2 regions of the Thioalkalivibrio sp. ALE12 genome follow, and region 2 is predicted to be linked to the other one. Evidence: predicted binding sites of a transcription regulator. Region 2 holds the regulator's gene; the other holds the start of a gene.
What was found. The regulator LexA, encoded in region 2, represses DNA repair genes until DNA is damaged. The targets are predictions, from matches to a motif close to TACTGTNNATATNNACAGTA.

Region 1 (3,409 bases), on a different contig from region 2:
ATACGCCCAGGGTGTCGGCCTTCTGCAGCATGCGGTAGACCGCCGGGTCCTCGGCGGGGATGTCGGCCAGGCCCCAGTCGCGTCCCCGGTGGCGCGCCATCAGCTCCAGCGCGCGGCGCACGCAGGAGAGCATGCCCAGCGCCAGCACGTCGATCTTCAACAGCCCCACCGCGTCGAGATCGTCCTTGTCCCACTGGATCACCGAGCGCTCCGGCATCGCCGCGTTCTCGATCGGCACCAGCTCGTCCAGCCGGCCCTCGGCGATCACGAAGCCGCCGGTGTGCTGCGACAGGTGGCGGGGGAAGCCCAGCAGCTCGGCGGTCAGCGCCTGCCACTGTCGGGCCAGGGCACCATCCGGGTCCAGCCCGACCTCGCGCAGGCGCTCGGCAGGGATGCCGTCGTCCCACCAGGCGAGGTTGGCGGTCAGCGCATCCAGCCGCGCGCGCGAGATGCCCAGGGCGCGGCCGACGTCGCGCAGGGCGCTGCGCCGGCGGTAGCGGATCACCGTGCAGGCCAGCGCCGCGCGCTCGCGGCCGTAGCGCTGGTAGATGTACTGAATCACCTCCTCGCGGCGCTCGTGCTCGAAGTCGACATCGATATCCGGCGGCTCGCCACGCTCGGCGGAGATGAAGCGCTCGAACAGCATGCTGGAGCGCGAGGGGTCCACCGCCGTGATCCCGAGCGCATAACAAACGGCGGAGTTCGCCGCCGAGCCGCGCCCCTGGCACAGGATCCCGCGGCCGCGAGCAAAGCGCACAATGTCGTAGACCGTCAGGAAGTAGGGCTCGTAGCCAAGCTGCGCGATGATCCCGAGCTCGCGCTCGATCTGTTCGGACACCTTCGGCGGGATGCCGTCGGGCCAGCGCCCGCGCGCCCCCTTCAGGGTCTCCTCGCGCAGGTAGGCGGCCGGGCTCGTGTCCCGGGGCAGGGGATCGGTCGGGTAGCGGTAGGTGACCGCGTCCAGCGAGAAGTCGCAGTCCTGTGCGATCCGCACACTGGCTGCGAGCCAGGCGGCGGGATACAGCGTGGCCAGGTCGTCGCGCGGGCGCAGGCAGCGCTCGCCGTTGGGGAAGCGCGCCGGGGCCGCCTCGGCAACCGTGGTGCGCAGGCGCAGCGCGGTCAGCACGTCCTGCAGGGCACGCCGGCCGCGAGCGTGCATGTGCACATCGCCGCAGGCGACGATCGGGAGCCCCATCGCCTCGGCGAGCTGCCGTGCGCGGGTCGCGAGTGGGGCGTCCTCCGGCGTGCGCAACTGGCTGACCGCCAGATAGGCCTGGTCCGGCACGGCCCACCCGGCCAGCCAGCGGGCCGTTTCGGCGAGCGTCGGCTCCGCGATCTCGGGCTCGATGCGCAGCAGGACGTGCCAGCCGGTACGGGCCTCGGCGGGCAGGGCGTCGAGGTCCGCTTGCGTCAGGTGGTAGTGCCCCTTGTCCGCCGCCCCGCGCGCCCGGGTGATCAGACGGCACAGCGCGGCATAGCCCGCCGCATTACGCACCAGCAGGGTCAGGGCGGGGCCGTGTGTCAGCCGGAAGGTCGCCCCCAGGATCAGGTGCAACCCGCAGTCCTTCGCCGCCGCGTGGGCGCGGACCACGCCGGCCAGCGAGGCGGTATCGGTCAGCGCCAGCGCGCGATAGCCCAGCGCCTGGGCCCGCTCGACCAGCTCCTCCGGGTGCGAGGCCCCGCGCAGGAACGAGAAGTTGCTGACGCTCGTCAACTCGGCATACGCCGGGCTTGCGGGCTGAGGGGGCGGGGTGTCTTCCATATACTGTATATAAAAACAGTACAGCGGCGCACGCAAGAAACCGGGCCCGCGCGGAGGGTCCCGGAATGCACCTCACCGCCTGCAGTGGCGCTACACTGAGGGGACATTCCCGACGCGCTGGAGCGCCTTGTGAACCCGCCACGCACCGATTCGCCCGTTCTCGATATCGGCAGTGTTCCGCTTCCCGAGGGCGGGGCCATTGGCATGACCCGCTGCCCCGGAAAACGCCCGAATGAACGGGTCTGCGGGCCGCGGGACGTTCAGGCCGATCTTGCGGCTCTGAGGGATTGGGGCGCGGGCGTGGTCGTGACCCTGAATCAGGACGATGAACTGACGAGCCTTGGCCTGCCTGATCTCGGGAAGACGGTGCAGGCGATGGGCATGCACTGGCTGCACCTGCCGATCGGCGACATGGCCACCCCGGACCGTCCCTGGGAAGGGGGCTGGCGGGACGTCGGTCCTCGGGTCCAGCAGTGGTTGCGATCCGGCGAACGCGTCGTTTTCCACTGTGGTGGCGGCCAGGGCCGCGCGGGGACCATCGCGGCCCTTACGCTCATTGAACGCGGATACATGCCGGACGAGGCCATTCAGACGGTGCGCAAGGCCCGCCCCGGTGCGATCGAGAGCCCCGACCAGGAGCGCTACCTGCTGAATCGACCGCTCCCCACTTGATCGGACTGCCTGGCGTTACAGGCCGTTCCGGGCGAGCAGTTCCGGGATCTGGCGCTTGAACCGGAAGAATCCGTGGGTGGCATGGGGCCAGGCGAGGTCGTCCCACATCCGGCGCAGCGGAATGACCTCGATTCCGTCTTCCGCCAGCTCGTGAGCAATGACATCCAGGGCGTCGGCCAGGGGCCCGACAGGCGCCTCCGGTGTGGCGATGGTGGTCACGCCGGCGGCGGCACACTGCGACCGGAGGGTCTCCGCATGGAGTTGCGGGAGAACGGTTGCGGGTTGCTGCAGGCTCTCGCCCGCGCGCCGCGCCGCATCCTCGGCTAGCGTGTCTACCCAGTGGCCAGTCGCGGCCCCAAATGGCCAGGGCATGTCAGGGTGGCCGCGCCGGGCGACGGCGATTGCCGCCACGTCGGTCTCCTTCGGCAATACTTCCTGACCGCTGAAGTCGTCGCCATGCAGCAGGAGGAGCACACGCCGGCCGCGCGGCAGGGTTCGCGGGCCCGGGAGGGCCCCAGCAGCAGGCGGACTCTCGTCGCGGATAGCGGGCGCTTCGGACGCCAGACCGTGCGGACCGAACCGATTGTCGGTAAACCGGGCAATATTGTCGGTCGTTGCGAGGTAGATCTTGCCCGGCGTCTGGATGCCCGCGACCCAGCGCCAGCCCAGGGTGTTGGAGGCAGGGTCGGCATCGAGCAGATGGCGCAGGAAGAAGTCCGCCCCCAACGTCCACGGCAGCCTCAGAGTGAAGATCCAGATCGACGCAAACCACATGCGCGCATGGTTGTGCAGATACCCGGTTGCGACCAGTTCGCGGGCCCATTGGTCGAATCCGTCGACTCCGCTGCGCCCGGCCTCGGCCGCGGCGACGGCCTCGCGCAGGCCATCGTCTTCGGCGAGGCGTGCCCGATCGCTGTCGCGTTCTTCCAGGAAGGCCCGCCAGACGCGGGGGCGCATCTGCAGCCACCCCTTCCA
Region 2 (3,409 bases):
GCCGGGTCGCGCACCGGCGCGCCGCGCCGCGCGGTTGGCGGTGTGCACCCGGGGTGCCGCGCCGGACGTCACCACCAGCAGGGGGCGCTGCAATCGCTCCGGCTCCGGTCCCGCCCGGGCCAGGGACTCCAGCGCGAGGTGCGGCAGCTCGATGGCCATCCAGTGTTCCCGCCGCGCCCGGGTGGCACTGGCGGGGCGTGCCTCCGGTGGCCGGGGAGTGGGCGCGGGGGCGGGCGCCGCCGGCAGCAGGCTCAGTTGCTGCCGGGCAGGTTCGGGGGGTGTGGCTGCGCGCGCGGGGCGGGCGGGCTGGCCCATTTCAGGCCCCCGGTGCTTCGGGAATCCACAGAGGCTGGCCGGAGCGGGCCCAGTGGCCGGCCCCCTTCAGGCAGTGCAGTTCCAGGCCGGTGGCCGCGGCCTGCCAGCGCAGGCGCTGATGGGCCGGCGAGGGCTGGGCCGCGGCGTCCGGCGGCCGGTACAGGACGGCGCAGGCCCGGCTCTCGCTGGCGGCCAGGCGTAGCCGGCGCAGCAGGGCTGTCTCCACGGGACGGCGCAGCCAGGCGAGCAGCACGCCGAAGGCCGGGTCGCGCAGACACTGCTCGCCGGCCCAAAGGGTGTCGCGATCGTGCTCGGTGTGGATCAGCAGTACCCGCTCCGGCGGGATGCCCAGGGTCTGCCAGCCCGGCAGCCAGGGGGTAGCCGGTGGCGCGATCACCGCGATCCAGTAGTCGTCCTGGCCGCAGGCGGTCAGCATGGGGACCAGCAGCCGGGTCTCGCCGCAGCCGAACGGGGCGCCCAGCAGTTCGACCAGCTGGCCGCGTGGCCAGCCCCCGCCCAGGGCCCGGTCGAGTTCCGCGTGGCCGCTGGGCCAGACCGGGGCATCCGGGGCCGGGGTGGCGCTGCGTCCGCGCCAGAGGGCCGGATGGTCGAGCAGGGTATCCAGCGCGCCCATAACTCAGGCCTGGGGGTCGAGATCGCGCAGAACGCCCACGCCGACCCCCTCGATGGCCAGTTCCTGGCGCTCCAGGTCGATCTCGATGGGGGCGAAGTCGGGGTTCTCCGGGAGCAGGCGCACCCGCGGGCCGTCCTGCGCGAAGCGCTTTACGGTGACCTCGTCCTCGATGCGGGCAACCACGATCTGACCGGGCCGGGCCTCCGGGGTCTGGCGCACGGCCAGCAGGTCGCCGTCGAGGATGCCGGCGTCGCGCATGCTCTCGCCATGCACGCGCAGGAGGTAGTCGGGGTGGGCACGGAACAGGGCGTCGTCGACCCGGTAGTGGCGCTCGATGTGTTCGGTGGCAAGGATGGGCAGTCCGGCGGCGACGCGCCCGACCAGGGGCAGCTCGCGCGGTGTGCTGCGCACCGCGCCCGGCAGGCGGATGCCGCGGGAGGTGCCGCCCAGCAGTTCGATGGCGCCCTTTTTTGCCAGCGCCTTCAGGTGGCACTCGGCCGCGTAGGGTGAGCGAAAGCCGAAGGCCCGGGCGATCTCGCTGCGGGTCGGTGCCGTGCCCTGGTTGGCGACGGTCTCGGTGATGTAGTCGAGGATGGCCTGCTGGCGTTCAGTAAGCGACACAAGGCGCCCTCCGGTATCTGTCTATATATACAGTATCCGGAGGGCTCGCCGCAGGGCAAGGGCGGATTCACCACGAAGCCCACGAAGGCACGAAGAAGGTCAAGATCCAGGTCAAAAACGGTCTACAGGAAGAAGAGAAGGCTGGAAGATAGAGGGGCCATGACGGGCGCTACCAGGGCAATGCTGGGAAGCGGCCACTTTAGGGGCGTACGATTCAGTCAGCGCTCCCCATATGTCTGCTTGCCATCACGCTTCACCATCAAAGCCTTCTAACCTTCCAGCCTTCCTGTGAATCGCCCTTGAACTTCTTCGTGCCTTCGTGGGCTTCGTGGTGAATTTGCCCTGGGTTTTAAGACGTTTCAGGTGGGGGTGTAGTCGAGTGGCAGGGCGGTGCGGTCGACGACGCGGCGCAGGACGAAGCTGGAGTGCACGCTGTCCACGCCCTCGAGGCGGGTGATGCGCCGCAGCAGGAAGTCCTGGTAGGCGTCCATGTCGGGGACTACCACCTGCAGCATGTAGTCGGCGGATTGGCCGGTGATCAGGTAGCAGTGCTGGACCTCGGGGTAGCCGGCCACGGTCTCCTCGAAATGCGCGAAGCGTTCCGGGGTGTGGCGGTCCATGCCGATGTGGATCAGGGCGGTCAGTTCCAGGCCCAGGCGGCGCCGGTCCAGCAGCGCCACGCGGCGCAGCAGGATACCGGCCTGTTCGAGCGCGCGGACGCGGCGCAGGCACGGGGAGGGGCTGAGTCCGACGCGTTCGGCCAGCGCCTGGTTCGACAGGCTCGCGTCCTCCTGCAGGATCTCGAGGATGCGGCGGTCATAGCGGTCCAGTGAGTGCGGTTGCGGTTTCATAGGTGGATTATTGCGCATATTGAGCATTAATGCGCAATGATAGATCCCTCCTAAGGCCTTGATAGGGAAAAACGCAAGGTTATGCCCGGATGAATGCGTTAGGATAATGCACAAACAGAAATCCCCAGCGCGGCGGCCGATTGTACGGCCCGGGCCGCGCCCTTACAGGAGACGCGCACCATGGCCTTCGATCACACCAAATACGCCCCGTTCCCGCCGATCGACAAGGCGGATCGCCGCTGGCCGGCGAAGCGCACCACGGTTGCGCCGCGTTTCTGCGCGGTGGACCTGCGCGACGGCAACCAGGCGCTGGTGCACCCGATGAGCGTCGAGCAGAAGATGCGCTTCTTCGAGGTGCTGGTGGATATCGGCCTGACGGAGATCGAGATCGGGTTCCCCTCTGCCTCGCAGATCGACTACGACTTCACCCGCCGCCTGATCGACGAAGACCGCATCCCCGAGGGCGTGTATATCCAGGTGCTGACGCAGGCGCGCGAGGATCTGATCCAGAAGACCTTCGCGGCGCTGGAGGGCGCACCGCGCGCGGTGGTGCACGTGTACAACTCCACCAACCCGGCGCAGCGCGAGCAGGTCTTCCGCATGGACCGCGACGGTATCCGCGGCATCGCCGAGAACGGCGCGCGCTGGGTGCGCGACTATGCGGCGAAGTACCCGCAGACGGACTGGATCTTCCAGTACTCGCCGGAGAGCTTCTCCACCACCGAGCTGGACTACGCGGTCGAGGTCGTGGATGCGGTGAACGCGATCTGGCGCCCGGACCAGGGCCAGAAGGTCGTGATCAACCTGCCGGCCACGGTCGAGTCGGCCACGCCGAATGTCTTCGCCGACCAGGTCGAGTGGTTCTGCGATCATGTGCAGTACCGCGAGCACTTCTGCGTGTCGCTGCATACGCACAACGACCGCGGCACCGGCGTGGCCGCGGCCGAGCTGGGCCTGCTGGCCGGGGCCGATCGCCTGGAAGGCACGC

Region 1: the regulator LexA is predicted to act here: its motif matches at 1,764-1,783, upstream of F614_RS0100325 (error-prone DNA polymerase).

Annotation. Positions count from the first base shown of each region.
Region 1 covers NZ_KB905905.1:63,378-66,786, forward strand. Annotated here, with positions in the region: gene F614_RS0100325 (error-prone DNA polymerase) at 1-1,762, opposite strand, end outside; gene F614_RS0100330 (cyclin-dependent kinase inhibitor 3 family protein) at 1,892-2,434, shown strand; gene F614_RS0100335 (FAD-binding domain-containing protein) at 2,450-3,409, opposite strand, start outside.
Region 2 covers NZ_KB905907.1:80,735-84,143, reverse strand. Annotated here, with positions in the region: gene F614_RS0106410 (DNA polymerase Y family protein) at 1-159, opposite strand, end outside; gene imuA (translesion DNA synthesis-associated protein ImuA) at 317-949, opposite strand; gene lexA (transcriptional repressor LexA) at 953-1,570, opposite strand; gene F614_RS0106395 (Lrp/AsnC family transcriptional regulator) at 1,930-2,421, opposite strand; gene F614_RS0106390 (2-isopropylmalate synthase) at 2,602-3,409, shown strand, end outside.